Regions from separate parts of the Methylobacterium marchantiae genome, predicted to be linked through region 1. Evidence: predicted binding sites of a transcription regulator. Region 1 holds the regulator's gene; each other region holds the start of a gene.
What was found. The regulator PhoB, encoded in region 1, activates phosphate uptake and scavenging genes when phosphate is short. The targets are predictions, from matches to a motif close to TGTCATNNANCTGTCAT.

Region 1 (3,599 bases):
CGGTGAGGTTCCGGCCAGCGGGAGGGGAGAATCGGGCGCCCGCTGACATCCCGCTCCAGGAACTCGCCGGCCTCGCCCGCGACCTCGATCCGGCACCCGGCATCGAGGCGCGGATGGCCGCGCATCTGGGTCTCGGCCGGATGAGCGACACCGTCCGCGCCCGCTTCACTCAGGCCGCCTCGCTCGCTCGGGAATGCGAAGCGTCGGCCCGTAAGCCCGTCGAATGAGACGGGCAAATCAAGCGCCGCGCGAGGCCATTTTGACCGTCCCACGCCAAGGATTATGGCAGTACGAGACGCGAAAAAGCCCCGCCATGGATGGCGGGGCTGATGAAGATGCCTTTGGAGCCATACAGCTTGAGATTCAGGCCGCGAGCTTCAGGAGTGCGGGAGCGTTGTCGTTTACGAGGACGAGCTCGCCCGCCATGACGGTGGAGGTGCTGGTCGTGGGGGTCAGGCGATCGGCCACGAAGGCCACCAGAGAGATGTTGGCGGCAGCAGCGACGGCGATGGCGGCGAGAATGAAAGCGGTCATATCGATGGTCCTCGAAGCGATGCGTTTGCGTTGCAGCATGTATGACAACCTCCAAGTCCGATTGGTATACCAAATGCCAAATATCAACTATGCATGTAGTGCATGAGATGCACATTGTTTTGCCAAGACCTGCGTCAAACGCATTATGATGCATAACACGGCAACTGGCGCGGGCTCACCGCGACCGGGGGCGGACGCGCCCCAGCATCCAGATACGGTTCAGCGCGACCGGGACCGGGCCGACGACCCGGCTCGCCGCAACGCCGAACGGGGCGGTCGATCGAAGCGGCTCTTCGACCACTGAGCCGGGATCGACGGTAGGGCTACGCCCTCGCCTGTCATCCACTCCTAGCGGGGCTACTGTATTCAGACATTTCTGGAGGGGCTAACGACGATCAGGACCAGTTTTCATGAAGGTCATCGACGGGTAAGCGTGAGGCGCACCGGAACTCTTTCTCCTTCCAAGCTACGGAATTCACCCATCTGCTCGATGGCTGTTCCTTCTATCAAACAGGGTTCGGCACGATGCCCGACGCGCTCCCTCTCTTGGAAGGCAGGTCGATTGCCGACGCCGATTTGCTCGTCGACACCCCAATCGTAGCCCCCCGTCATCCCAGCGCAGCACAGTGGAACCGAGAATCCAGAAACATAGATGTTGCAGGACTGTGCACCGCCAACGGATCTGGATTACACGCCTGTGGCGCGGCCCTCCGGGTCCGGGCTCGCCTTCGGCGACCTGGAATGACGGTTTGGTGCCATCTGCAATCGCCCTGCCTGGACGGAGAGGAGACCCGCGCATCCCGCGAGATGCACGACGGTGACCCGTCATCGTCACGATTGGGGTGCTCGTTCCAGACGGAGCGATGATGCTCCGGAAGTGGTCTCACTCGTCCGTCGAAAACATCTCGTCGAAGGAATAGCCCGAGCCGCGCACGGTACGGATCGGGTCGCTCTGGCGGGGGCGGTTGATCGCCTTGCGAAGGCGACCCACGTGCACGTCCACCGTGCGCTCGTCGATATAGACGTCGTGGCCCCAGACACCGTCGAGGAGCTGCTCGCGCGAGAAGACGCGCCCAGGGCTCTGCATCAGAAATTCGAGCAGCTTGAACTCAGTCGGCCCGAGATGGATTTCTCTGCCCTGTCTGCGAATTCGGTGGCTCACGCGGTCGAGTTCGATATTGCCGGCGATGAGCAGGTTCGCCACGTGGGCGGGCTTGGCTCGGCGTAGGAGTGCACGCACTCTGGCGAGCAGTTCGGGCACTGAGAACGGCTTGACGATGTAGTCGTCGGCACCGGTGCCGAGACCGCGAATACGGTCGCCCTCCTCACCGCGGGCCGTCAGCATGATCACTGGCAGGCGCTCGGTCTCGCGCCGGGCGCGAATGCGGCGGCACAGCTCAATGCCGGAGAGCCCGGGCATCATCCAATCGAGGAGAACGAGGTCTGGGACCTGCTCCTGCAGGCGCAGATCGGCCTCGTCGCCGCGCGATGCGGAATCGACGACGAAGCCTTCCGCCTCAAGGTTGTAGCGAAGGAGGAGGGTGAGGGCCTCCTCATCCTCGACGATCAGGATGCGCGTACTCATGCGGATGTTTTCAGGGTGAGGGCAGCCGTCTCTGTCTGGCGACGCACGGCTGCACGAAGGTCCTGCCGCAACCTGCCGGACCGGGATGCAGTCAGGCGCTGGCAGGGATCGTCACGGTGGCGTAGTTCGAGGCATCGTTCTTCGGGCGATCCCCCTCAGCGAGTTCGTTCGTGCCAGTGACGAGGTAATGGATCGTCTCGGCGATGTTGGTGGTGTGATCGCCGATCCGCTCGATGTTCTTGGCGCAGAACAAGAGATGCGTGCAGAACGATATGTTGCGCGGATCTTCCATCATGTAGGTCAGCAACTCGCGGAAAAGCGAATTGTAGAGGGCGTCGATGGCGTCGTCGCGCTCCCAGACGTCGAGGGCCGCCTTGATGTCCTGGCTCGCATAGGCGTCGAGGACGTCCTTCAGCTGCTCCTGCACCAGATCGCCCATGTGCTGGACGGCGATGACGATTTTCTGCGGCTGGATCTGCTCGGCGATGGCGACCACGCGCTTGGCGACGTTCTTGGAGAGATCGCCGATCCGCTCGAGGTCGTTCGAGACGCGGATCGCCGAAATCGTCTCGCGCAGGTCGATGGCGAGCGGCTGGCGCTTGGCGATGAGCAGGATGGCCCGCTCCTCGACCTCATGCTGGATCGCATCGAGACGCTTGTCGGCGCCGATGACCGACTGGGCCAGCGTGACGTCCCGGCGTACCAGGGCATTGCCGGAATCGGTCATCATCTTCTCGGCGATGCCGCCCATCTCGGAGATCGAGCGGCGCAGGTTTTCCAGTTCCGTGTCGTAGGAACTGACGATGTGGGTGGACATGCTCGCACTCCTCGATCAGGGCCGCCGGACACGGCCTGTCTCGCGTTTCGATCGGGACCGACGCCTGAGGCGGCGCCGACGGGCTCAGCCGAAGCGGCCGGTGATGTAGTCCTGGGTCTGACGCTTCTCGGGGTTCATGAAGATCCGCGTCGTCGGGCCGAACTCCACCAACTCGCCGAGATACATGAAGGCCGTGAACTGCGAGATGCGCGCGGCCTGCTGCATGTTGTGGGTCACGATGACGATCGTGAACTCGGAGCGCAACTGCTCGATCAGCTCCTCGATGCGTCCGGTGGAGATCGGGTCGAGGGCCGAGGTCGGCTCATCGAACAGGATCACTTCCGGGCGCTGGGCCACGGTGCGGGCGATGCAGAGGCGCTGCTGCTGACCGCCGGAGAGGCCCATGCCGGATTGCTTGAGTTTATCCTTCACCTCGTCCCAGAGCGCGGCCTTGCGCAGAGATTCCTCCACCCGCACGTCGAGATCGGCTTTGGGCAGCTTCTCGTACAGGCGCAGACCGAAGGCGACGTTGTCGTAGATCGACATCGGGAAGGGTGTCGGCTTCTGGAACACCATGCCGATCCGCGAGCGCAGCTCGTTCAGGTCGACCTTCGAATCGAGGACGTTCTGCCCGTCGAGGAGGATCTCGCCTTCCGCGCGCTG
Region 2 (3,599 bases), on a different contig from region 1:
ACGCGCCGTCCGACCCCAACTATCGCTTCGCCGATTTCTACGCCGCCGTGCGCGACCGTGGCTTCGTCCTCTATCCGGGCAAGCTCACGCAGTTGGAGACGTTTCGCGTCGGCTGCATCGGCCACGTGGAATCCGCCGACATGGAGCGTGCGGTCGAGGCCGTCGCCGAGGTGTTCGCCGAGCTGAACATCACGATCCTCTGATCGCACAGGTGAGAACAGTCATGTCCTATGCTCAGCCCAAGAAGCTTCAGGCCGCGATCCTCGACTGGGCCGGCACCGTCGTGGATTTCGGCTCCTTCGCGCCGACCCAGATCTTCGTCGAGGCCTTCGCCGAGTTCGGCGTCGCCGTCAGCCTCGCAGAAGCCCGCGGGCCCATGGGGATGGGCAAGTGGGACCATATCCGCACCCTGCTGAACCAGCCCGAGATCGCCGCGCGCTACGAAGCCGCCCGCGGGCGCGAGGCGTCCGACGCGGACGTCACCGCCATCTACGAGCGCTTCATGCCGCTGCAGATCGAGAAGATCGCCGAGCATTCCGCCGTGATCCCGGGGGCTCTGGACGCCATCGCCACCCTGCGGGGGATGGGCCTGAAGATCGGTTCCTGTTCCGGATACCCGGCCCGGGTCATGGAGCGCGTGGTGGCACTCGCCGCCACCAACCGCTACGTCGCCGACCATGTGGTCGCCACCGACGAGGTCCCGAACGGGCGCCCGCATCCGGCTCAGGCGCTGGCCAACGTGATCGCGCTCGGCATCGACGACGTCGCCGCCTGCGTGAAGGTCGACGACACGGTGCCGGGCATCCTCGAAGGCCGCAAGGCCGGCATGTGGACGGTGGCGCTCACCTGTTCCGGCAATGCGCTGGGGCTGAGCTACGACGCGTTCCGCGCGCTGCCGGCCGATCGCCTCGCCGCCGAGCGGACGCGGATCGCCGGGATGTTCGCCGACTCGAAGCCTCATTTCCTCATCGACACGATCGCCGACCTGCCCGGAATCGTGAACGACATCAACGGGCTGCTGGCGGCGGGGCGCATGCCGCAGGCCTGCTGAAGGCCGGCTTGCGGAAGAACCGCCGCGTCATCCTCGGGCGCCGTCTCGCGCGCCCGGAAGAAAGGTTTCGCCATCGCTCCGCGGCTATACGCCGGGGACGAATTTCGGCTGTCCGCAGTCTTCGCGGCTTATCCAACGTAATGGTTCGTAAATAGGCAGTACATGCAAAAATGCTGGACTTGATCGTAGAGAGTTTCGTCTTTCTACTGTCATGTATCGGATCGTAAAGACGTCGGAACGACAAGACCCCGGAGTATCGTCCATGAAAATCCTCGGCCTCCTCGCTCTGACCCTCGCAATGACGTCGTCCCTGACCGCTCCGACGGCCGTCTCGGCGGCCGAGCGCACCAAGCTCACCATCTACACGGCCCTGGAGAACGACCAGCTCGGGCCGTTCAAGGCCGGGATCGAGCGGGCGGTGCCCGAGGTCGAGGTGGTGTGGGTGCGCGATTCCACCGGGATCATCACCGCCCGCTTCCTCGCCGAGAAGGACAACCCGCGCGCCGACATGGTGATGGGGCTCGCCGCCTCCAGCCTGCTGATGTTCGAGAAGCAGGGGCTGCTCGCCACCTACGAGCCGAAGGGCGCGGATGCGCTGAAGCCGGCGTTCCGGGACGCCAAGGCGCCCTATACCTGGACCGGCACCGATGCCTCGATCGGCGTGGTCTGCTTCAACACGGCCGAGGCCGAGAAGGACAAGGCCAGGACGCCCGTGCGCTGGGCCGACCTCCTGGCACCGGAGCTGAAGGGCAAGGTCGTGATGCCCCATCCGGCCTCTTCGGGCACCGGCTACCTGCTGGTGGCGGGCTGGCTCCAGGGCATGGGCGAGGAGGCCGGCTGGGCCTTCATGGACAAGCTCCACGAGAACATCGCCGCCTACCTGCATTCCGGCTCGGCGCCCTGCGTCCAGGCGGCGCGCGGCGAGCGCACCGCCGGCCTCTCCCTCGACATGCGCGGCGCCTCCGAGAAGACCAAGGGCGCGCCCCTCGCGGTGATCGTGCCGGAGGACGGCACCGGCTGGGACGAGGAGGCCTACGCCATCGTCGCCACCACCAAGCAACTCGACCTCGCCCGCAAGGTCGCCGATTGGGGAGCCACCAGGGCGGCGAACGAGCTCTACGCCAAGAGCTACGCGGTGGTCGCCTATCCCGGCGTCGCCACCGTGCCGGCGAACTACCCGGCCAATGCCGAGGCCGCGATGATCAAGAACGACCTCGGCTGGATGGCCGACAACCGCGAGCGGGTCCTCGCCGAATGGTCGCGCCGCTACGAGGCCAAGGCCGCCAAGAAGTAATCGCCGGGAAAGAGGGAAGGCTCCTCCTTCCCTCGCAGCCCGCAAGTCCTCCAGCGCAACCCGCAAGACCCGAGGGTTCCACGCCATGACCGTCCGTGACGCGACACCGTTCCTCGAAGTCTCCGGGCTGACCAAGCGCTACGGCGCCTTCACGGCGCTCGACGGGATCGACCTCGAGATCGGACGGGGCGAGTTCGTCTGTTTCCTCGGGCCCTCGGGCTGCGGCAAGACCACCCTGCTGCGCCTGATCGCAGGGCTCGACCGGCAGGACGAGGGGCGCATCGAGATCGGCTCCGTCGACGTCTCGCACGCGCCCCCGGCGGAGCGCGATTTCGGCATCGTGTTCCAGTCCTACGCCCTGTTCCCGAACCTCACAGTCGGCGCCAACGTCGCCTACGGCCTCGTCAACCGCAGGATGGCCAAGGCCAGGATCGCCGCCCGCGTGGCGGAGCTTCTGACCCTCGTCGGCCTGCCGGACCAGGCGGCGAAATACCCGGTCCAGCTCTCGGGCGGGCAGCAGCAGCGGGTGGCCCTGGCCCGGGCGCTGGCCACCTCGCCCTCGCTGCTGCTCCTCGACGAGCCGCTCTCGGCGCTCGACGCCAAGGTCCGCACCCGCCTGCGCGACGAGATCCGCCAGCTCCAGAAGCGGCTCGGCATCACCACCATCATGGTCACCCACGACCAGGAGGAGGCGCTGGCCATGGCCGACCGGGTCGTGGTGATGAACCAGGGGATGATCGAGCAGGTCGGCACGCCCGAGGAGATCTACCGGCATCCGGCCACGGCCTTCGTGGCCGATTTCATCGGCGCCATGACCTTCCTCGACGCCACCGTGGGCAATGCCCGCGAGATCCGGGTCGGCAGCGTCGATCTCGTCTGCGAGGACGGACGCGGCTTCATCCCCGGCAGCCCGGTCCGGCTCGGCTTCCGCCCGGAGGACATCCGCGTCGGCAGCGTGGTCCCCACTGACGTCAACGCCATCGAGGTGCGGGTGCGCAGTCTGGAATTCCTCGGCTCGTTCTACCGGGCACGGCTGGAGCCGAGCCGCGACCTCGGCGGCGCCCTCGTCGCCGATCTCTCGGCCAATCTCCACGGCGACCTCGCGCTGAGCGAGGGCCAGTATCTCTACGTCTGCCTGCCTCCGGCGGCCCTCCGGGCCTTCCCGGTCGCGCTTCCCCGGTGAGGCGGCCATGACTCGATCCATCATGACCCGATCCGTCATGACCGAATCCGTTCTGGCCGGGCCTGCCCTCG
Region 3 (3,599 bases), on a different contig from region 1:
TTCGCATAGGGCACGATGGCGCGCCGCAGGGCGAACATCAGGCCGATCACGTGCTCGGGCACGGTGTTGAAGGCGTAGTTGCGGATGTTGACGACGGTGATGCCGAGTTCCTTGGCGACCGCCTTGTCGACGACATCGGTGCCGGTGGCGGCCACCGCGATGAGCTTGAGGTCGGGCAGCTGCTTCAACGTCTCGGCGCGCATGGGCACCTTGTTGATCAGAGCGATCTCGGCGCCCTTCAGGCGCTCGACGATCTCTTCCGGCGTCCAGGTCGACTCGTACTCGGTATATTCGTGCGGGAAATTGAATTCACGCACCTTGGCGTCGAGGGATTCACGGTCGAGGAAGACGATTTTGTGCGCCATTGGAACCCTCAAGCGACGTTCCGCGCCGAGCGCGGCGTTACGCGATACACGCTTCTATAGACGATGCCCCGGGGCCGGCGAGACGCCGGCCCCGGGAAACAGCTTCGATCAGGACTTCGCGAGCGGGTTTTCGCGCAGGTAGCTGGACGCGGCGGCGACGCCGGATCCCGGCTGCACCTTCACGCCGTTGTCGAGCATGGCCATTTCCGCGCCGGCGATGGCGCCGAGGAGCGAGAGCTCGTTCAGGTCACCGACGTGGCCGATGCGGAACACCTTGCCGGCCACCTGGCTCAGACCCGCGCCGAGGGCGAGGTTGTAGCGCACGAAGGCGTGCTTGATGATCGCGGCGGCGTCGACACCCTCGGGGACGAGGATGGCGGTCACCGTGTCCGAGTTCCACTTGGCTTCCTTGGCGCAGGTCTTGAGACCCCAGGCCGCCACGGCCTGACGGGTCGCCTCGGCGAGCACGGCATGGCGATGGTAGACGTTCTCGAGACCCTCTTCCCGGAGGCAGGCGAGCGCCTCGCGCAGGCCGTAGAGGAGCGGCAGGGCGGGGGTGTAGGGGAAGTAGCCGGCGCCGTTCTGCTTCTGGTGGTCGGCCCAGTCGAAGTAGACATGCGCGAGGCGGTCGTTCGGACCCGAAGACGACTCGGCGGCCTTCAGAGCCTTCTGGCTGACGCAGATCACGCCGAGACCGGCGGGGAGCATCAGGCCCTTCTGCGAGCCGGCGATGGCGCAATCGACCTTCCACTCGTCGGCGTAGAACGGCAGCGAGCCGATGGAGGACACGCCGTCGACGAAGAGCAGCGCCGGGTGACCGGCCGCGTCGATCGCCTTGCGCACGGCACCGATGTCGCTGGTGACGCCCGTGGCGGTCTCGTTATGGACCGTCATGACGGCCTTGATCTCGTGGTTCGTGTCGGCGCGCAGCGCCTCTTCGATCCGCTGCGGGTTCGCACCCGTGCCCCACTCTTCTTCCTGAACGATCACGTTCAGGCCGAGGCGCTGGGCCATGTCGATCCAGAGGTGGCTGAACTGGCCGAAGCGCGAGGTCAGGACCTTGTCGCCGCGATGGAGCGTGTTGGTCAGCGCGGATTCCCAGATGCCGGTCCCGGAGGCGGGGAACAGGAAGATCGTGCCGTCCTTGGAGCCGAAGACCGCCTTGGTCTCTTCGAACAGCGGCTTGGTCAGCGTCGGGAAATCGACCGAACGGTGATCCTCCGAAGGAACGATCATCGCCCGCTGCACGCGGTCGGGGATGTTCGTCGGGCCCGGAACGAACAGATGATTACGACCCGGTCGTCTCGTTGCCGCCATGTTGTGTCTCCGGTTCTTCTTCAGGTCGCGTGCACGCATCGTGCGACGCTTGGATCGAATACGGTGTTCCGAGCTCGCGACCCGGCCTGGGTCGGTGCCGGTACGACGCTCAAGCTTTGAGGGAGATACGACGGTTCGGCCGGAATGCCCGGCCACCGCCTGTCCGACTGGATACGATGACATGGTTCGCAGCCGTTGACGGACGGGGTGCGACCCGCCCCGCACCATCACCGATGAATGCGGGTAGCGGAACGCGCCACGCGACCGTCTTCGACTGGATCAAGCCTCTCTCCATTGGCCAGGGCGCGCGATGGTTGCACGCTTCCATGGCCGTGGACGTCGTTTCTCACCTCGTCGGCAACCTTGATTTCGCCTCGTGCGGGCTCCGGATACGCGCCTTTCCGGCGCGATACGGTGGGTCACCTTGTTCACGACTATGCCGGGGTTCGCCCAGGAAGGAAAACGTAAAAAACTTCGCGGCCACTCAAAAAATTTGTGGCGCAGCGCAACATCGCCACGATGAATTTAAGCGACGACCCCGCCTCGCCCGGCGATGCGCGTCATCAAACTGATACGGGAATCCGGTTTGGCTCAAGGCACCGAAGCAGTTCGGAGAGGGCCGTGGGCGAAGATACAGAGAAGACGATCCGCGTCCGGACGCTCTTCCTGTCCGATATGCATCTGGGCACGAAGGGTTGCCAGGCAGGGCTGCTGCTGGACTTTCTGCGCGACTACGACGCGGACGAGATCTACCTCGTCGGCGACATCGTCGACGGGTGGCAGCTGAAATCGGGCTGGTTCTGGCCGCAGAGCCACAACGACGTGGTCCAGAAGCTGCTGCGCAAGGTGCGCAAGGGCTCGACGCTGGTCTACATCCCCGGCAACCACGACGAGTTCCTGCGCGATTATCTCGGTATGACCTTCGGCGGGATCGAGGTCGTCGACGATCGCATCCACGTGGCCGCCGACGGCAAGCGCTACCTCGTCATCCACGGCGACCAGTTCGACATGGTCGTCCGGCACGCCAAATGGATCGCCTTCCTCGGTGACGGCGCCTACACGTTCGCGCTCTTCATCAATACGCATCTGAACACCATCCGGCGGCGCCTGGGCCTCGCCTACTGGTCGCTCTCGGCCTGGGCGAAGCTGAAGGTGAAGAACGCCGTCAACTTCATCGGCAAGTTCGAGGAGTTGCTCAGCGCCGAAGCCAAGCGTGTCGGCGCCGACGGCGTGATCTGCGGCCATATCCACCATGCCGCCCACCGCCAGATCGCCGGATTGATCTATCTCAATACCGGGGACTGGGTAGAATCCTGCACCGCCATCGTCGAGCATTACGACGGGACCATGGAGGTGCTGCATTACCCGAGCGTCCTGCGGGCGCGCGCCGCCGCCGAGGAGGCGGAGAGAAACACGATCCTGACCGATCCCGCCCGGGCGGTCGCGTGAGGCTGCTGATCGCGACCGACGCCTGGCATCCGCAGGTCAACGGTGTCGTGCGCTCCCTGGAGAACATGGCGGCGGCCGGCCGGGATCTCGGCTTCGAGACGGTGTTCCTGACCCATCAGGATTTCGCGTCGGTGCCGCTTCCGGGCTATCCGGAAATCCGCCTCTCCTATGCCACGAGGGGCAAGGTCGCCCGCCTCTGGTCCGATCTCGCCCCGACCCATGTCCATGTGGCCACCGAGGGGACCGTGGGCTACGCCACCCGGCGCTACTGCCTGGCACATGGCCGCCCGTTCACCACGAGCTACCACACCCGCTTCCCCGAATACCTCGCCGCCCGGGCGCCCGTCCCGGAGAGCTGGAGCTATGCCTGGCTGCGGCGCTTCCACGGTGCCGCCAGCGGGACCATGGTCTCGACGCCCTCCCTCGAACGCGACCTCGCCTCGCGCGGGTTCCGCAACCTGATGCGCT
Region 4 (3,599 bases), on a different contig from region 1:
CGAGAGCCGAGAGCACGATCTTGTTGGAGGCCGAGGTGCCGTTGAGGACGAAATAGGTCTTCTCGGCGCCGAAGATGACGGCCGCCTCCTTCTGCGCCTTGAGGGCGGGGCCCTCGTGGACGAGGAGATCGCCGAGATCGAGGACCGAATTGTCGAGATCGTCGCGGAACACCGCCTCGCCGAGATGCTCGACGAAGATGCGCCCGATCGGCGAGCGGTTGTAGAAGATGCCGCCGTTATGGCCCGGGCAGGTCCAGAGCTGGTTGCCCTGCTCGGCGTAATCGACGAGCGCGCCGAAGAACGGCGTCTTCAGGGTCTCGGCATATTGCTTCACGCGGCTCACCAGGCCGCGGGCGATGTAATCGGGCGTCTCTTCCGCGAGGAAGATGTAGCCGTCGATGAAGTCGAGCACCTCGACGGGGATGTCCTCCAGGCGCTTGCGGCGGACCATGATCACGATGGGCATTTCCAGCCCGCGCTTCCTCATGAGGTTGATGAGCGCCGCCGCCTTGCCGTCGAGGCCGCGCTTGCCCCAATCCACCACCATGCAGCCGATGGCCGCATCGGTCTGGACCGCGATGGCCGCATCCTCCACGCGCCGGGCGCGGACCACCTCGAAGCCGAGCTTCTCGATGGAGGTGAGGATCTGCTGGACGCGCACGCCCTCGAGATCGTCGGGGTCGAAATTGGGCGCGCACATCAGCACGGTGAAGCGGCGGAAGAAGTCCATGCGGGGGAAGGCTCCGGATTGTCGGGTCGTTGGAGGGCGGTGTGGGCGTGTTCGCGCCCCGGATCAACCGGGGCGGCCGGAAAGCCCGAGGCGGCGGATGACGAGGTAGACGGCGAGGGCGGCGGCGAGGCCGATGGCGAGGGCGATCAGCGATCCGCTGTCGGAATCGGAGAAGAACAGGCCCTTGGTGTTCATGCCGAACACGCCCGTCACCAGGGTCGGCGGCAGGAACAGGGCCGTCAGGATCGAGAGGGTGAAGAGCTGGCGGTTGGTGAGGGCCGTCGTGCGGGCGGCGATCTCGTCCTGCAACAGGCGGCTGCGCTCGGACAGGACATGCATGTCGCGGTGGAGCGAATCGAGGCGCTGGACCACCCGCGCGGCCATGGCCGCCACGGCCTCGGGCAATTGGTCGCCCTCGGTGCCGGCCTCGTCCTCGAGGCGGTGGAACACCGCGCGCAAGCCGGCGAGCTGCCGGTGGGAGCGCACGGATTGGCGGCGGATCGGGCCCAGCGGCCTCGGATCCTCCGCTCTGGCCTCGTCGAGCATGTCGTCCTCGATGGCATCGAGCGCCGAGGACAGCCGCTCCACCGTGGCGTTCAGGGATTCGATGGTACTGCCGACGAACCGCTCCAGCAGTTTCGCCGGTCCCGGAACCAGGGCGCCGGCCAGAACCGCGTCGCGGGCGGTGACGGCGCAGGCGGTGGCGTGGCGACGCCCGCTCACGAGATAGCCCGGGCCGAGGACGCAGTGGAGCCGTCCGTTCGGTTCCTCACTCGACGAGCCGTCGAAGGCGCGCTCGCGGTCGGCGATCACGAATCCCGCATGGGCGCCGTCCACCACGACGCGCTGATGCTCGTCCCGGGCGAAGGTCGCCGCCGCGAGGCGGGGCGGGCCGAGACGCCCCTCGGTGATCAGCGCCTCGGTACGGGCATCGACGAGATCGATATGGAGCCAGACGAAGCCGTCTTCCGCCCCGTCGAGGGAGGGGAGGTCATCCCCCGGTTCGATACGGCGTCCCCGTCCGTCGGAGCCGAAGCGCAGGGCGAAGATCAGCCCCGGCAGGGACGATTCCTCGATGAGAAGGTGCTGCATGGTGCGATCGCGGCGATCGTGGCCGGCAAAGTACCGGCCCACTCTCGCGCTGGATCGCAACGCCGGGCGACAGTGTGATGACGGAAGAGGCGATCACGCGAGGCGGTGACGACCGAGTCGCGGCCTGCGCCGATCGATGACGGGCCGGCGGCTCGTGCGACCCCGCGTACTCGCCGGCCGATGGCTCGGCCTCAGCGGACGGCCATGCTCTTGTCGCCGTCCTTGACGGTCTTGTTCGCGTCCTGCGGATTCATTCCCTTGTCCGCCTCGCGGCGAAGCTCCTCCGCGAAAGCCGTCGCCTGGGTGCCGACGAAGCTCTTCATGCCGACCGGCACCACCGCCCAGATGACGGCGAAGATGAACACCGTGGCGGCCATGCCGTAGGCGAACATTTCCATGATTCCGAGCCATCCGAGCAGGAGCGGAATGCTGCTCACGGCGAGTCCGATGAACGAACTGCCCGTCAGAAAGTAGACCGAAAAGAACGTGATGACAGCCAAAGAGACCGGCTTGATGAAGCGAACGATATAGCGTTCCATTGCACTTTATCTCCTAGTACGAGGCCGTCGAAGGGCTGTTTTAGCTTGCGACAGGGTATTTACTGCAGATCACTAGCGAGTTTCGCTTTATAATTCAGTTCGTCTCACTACCCGACCGCTTCATTATCAGCAAGAATCGTATCGATTCAATAAACGGCGGATATCAGAAGCAGGCCGAGAGTCCAGTGATTCTCCAGCTTTCGGCAGCCAACGCCGAACCTGTGGACTGAATATGAGCAACTCGGTGCTGGTGACGCCGGGGTCTCCTTACTGTCATGCAGCTGTGATCCAAGCATCCCGATGATTCCCCTCCATCAGGAAGGTAATATTATGGACGGCACGCGCGCCGGGACACGCCCTTTCGATATCGAGGCCATACGTCGAGAAATGGCCGACGATTTCGACGAAGAACTCGAGATGGAACTCGAGGACGAGCGTATGGAACAGCTCGCCAGCGAAATCGGTGCCAAGCCGCGCGCGCCCTCGATGGATCGGAAGGTGTATTTCCGCGAGCTCTTCCGTCTCCAGCACGAGCTGGTCCGTCTGCAGGATTGGGTGCAGACCCGGAAGCTGCGGGTGGTGGTGGTCTTCGAGGGCCGGGATTCCGCCGGCAAGGGCGGCGCGATCAAGCGGATCACGCAGCGCCTGAACCCCCGCGTCTGCCGCGTCGCCGCCCTTCCCGCACCCAGCGAGCGCGAGCGCACGCAATGGTATTTCCAGCGCTACGTCGCGCACCTTCCCGCCGCCGGCGAGATCGTGCTGTTCGACCGGTCCTGGTACAATCGCGCCGGCGTCGAGCGGGTGATGGGGTTCTGCACCCCGGATCAGTACGAGGAGTTCTTCCAGTCGGCGCCGGAATTCGAGCGGATGCTGGTCCGGTCGGGCATCATCGTGCTGAAATACTGGTTCTCGATCACCGACGAAGAGCAGGAACTGCGCTTCAACCTGCGCATCCACGATCCCCTGAAACAGTGGAAGCTCTCGCCGATGGACGTCGAATCCCGCCGCCGGTGGGAGGATTACACCAAGGCGAAGGAGGTGATGCTCGCGCGCACCCATATTCCGGAAGCGCCGTGGTGGGTGGTGGAGGCCGTGGACAAGAAGAAGGCCCGCCTCAACTGCATCAGCCACCTGCTCGCGCAGATTCCCTACGGCGACGTCGAGCATCCGCCGGTGCACCTGCCCGAGCGCATGCGCCACGACGACTACGCCCGTCAGCCGGTACCGCCGGAAATGTT

Region 2: ACFQ4G_RS00565 (putative 2-aminoethylphosphonate ABC transporter substrate-binding protein) is a predicted target of PhoB. The motif match lies at 1,248-1,264, and genes of this name have one in related genera.
Region 3: ACFQ4G_RS03120 (UDP-2,3-diacylglucosamine diphosphatase) is a predicted target of PhoB. The motif match lies at 2,241-2,257, and genes of this name have one in related genera.
Region 4: ACFQ4G_RS01660 (CorA family divalent cation transporter) is a predicted target of PhoB. The motif match lies at 1,889-1,905, and genes of this name have one in related genera.

The regions. Positions count from the first base shown of each region.
Region 1 is NZ_JBHTND010000004.1:72,864-76,462, reverse strand. Features, by position in the region: gene ACFQ4G_RS04340 (DUF3320 domain-containing protein) at 1-227, shown strand, start outside; gene ACFQ4G_RS04335 (hypothetical protein) at 364-534, opposite strand; gene phoB (phosphate regulon transcriptional regulator PhoB) at 1,418-2,119, opposite strand; gene phoU (phosphate signaling complex protein PhoU) at 2,211-2,936, opposite strand; gene pstB (phosphate ABC transporter ATP-binding protein PstB) at 3,021-3,599, opposite strand, start outside.
Region 2 is NZ_JBHTND010000001.1:120,483-124,081, reverse strand. Features, by position in the region: gene ACFQ4G_RS00575 (2-aminoethylphosphonate--pyruvate transaminase) at 1-203, shown strand, start outside; gene phnX (phosphonoacetaldehyde hydrolase) at 224-1,051, shown strand; gene ACFQ4G_RS00565 (putative 2-aminoethylphosphonate ABC transporter substrate-binding protein) at 1,314-2,345, shown strand; gene ACFQ4G_RS00560 (putative 2-aminoethylphosphonate ABC transporter ATP-binding protein) at 2,431-3,528, shown strand; gene ACFQ4G_RS00555 (putative 2-aminoethylphosphonate ABC transporter permease subunit) at 3,566-3,599, shown strand, end outside.
Region 3 is NZ_JBHTND010000003.1:58,092-61,690, forward strand. Features, by position in the region: gene ACFQ4G_RS03110 (D-2-hydroxyacid dehydrogenase) at 1-365, opposite strand, end outside; gene ACFQ4G_RS03115 (aminotransferase class V-fold PLP-dependent enzyme) at 474-1,682, opposite strand; gene ACFQ4G_RS03120 (UDP-2,3-diacylglucosamine diphosphatase) at 2,304-3,131, shown strand; gene ACFQ4G_RS03125 (glycosyltransferase family 4 protein) at 3,128-3,599, shown strand, end outside.
Region 4 is NZ_JBHTND010000002.1:45,089-48,687, forward strand. Features, by position in the region: gene ACFQ4G_RS01655 (Orn/Lys/Arg family decarboxylase) at 1-730, opposite strand, end outside; gene ACFQ4G_RS01660 (CorA family divalent cation transporter) at 794-1,822, opposite strand; gene ACFQ4G_RS01665 (hypothetical protein) at 2,014-2,361, opposite strand; gene ppk2 (polyphosphate kinase 2) at 2,692-3,599, shown strand, end outside.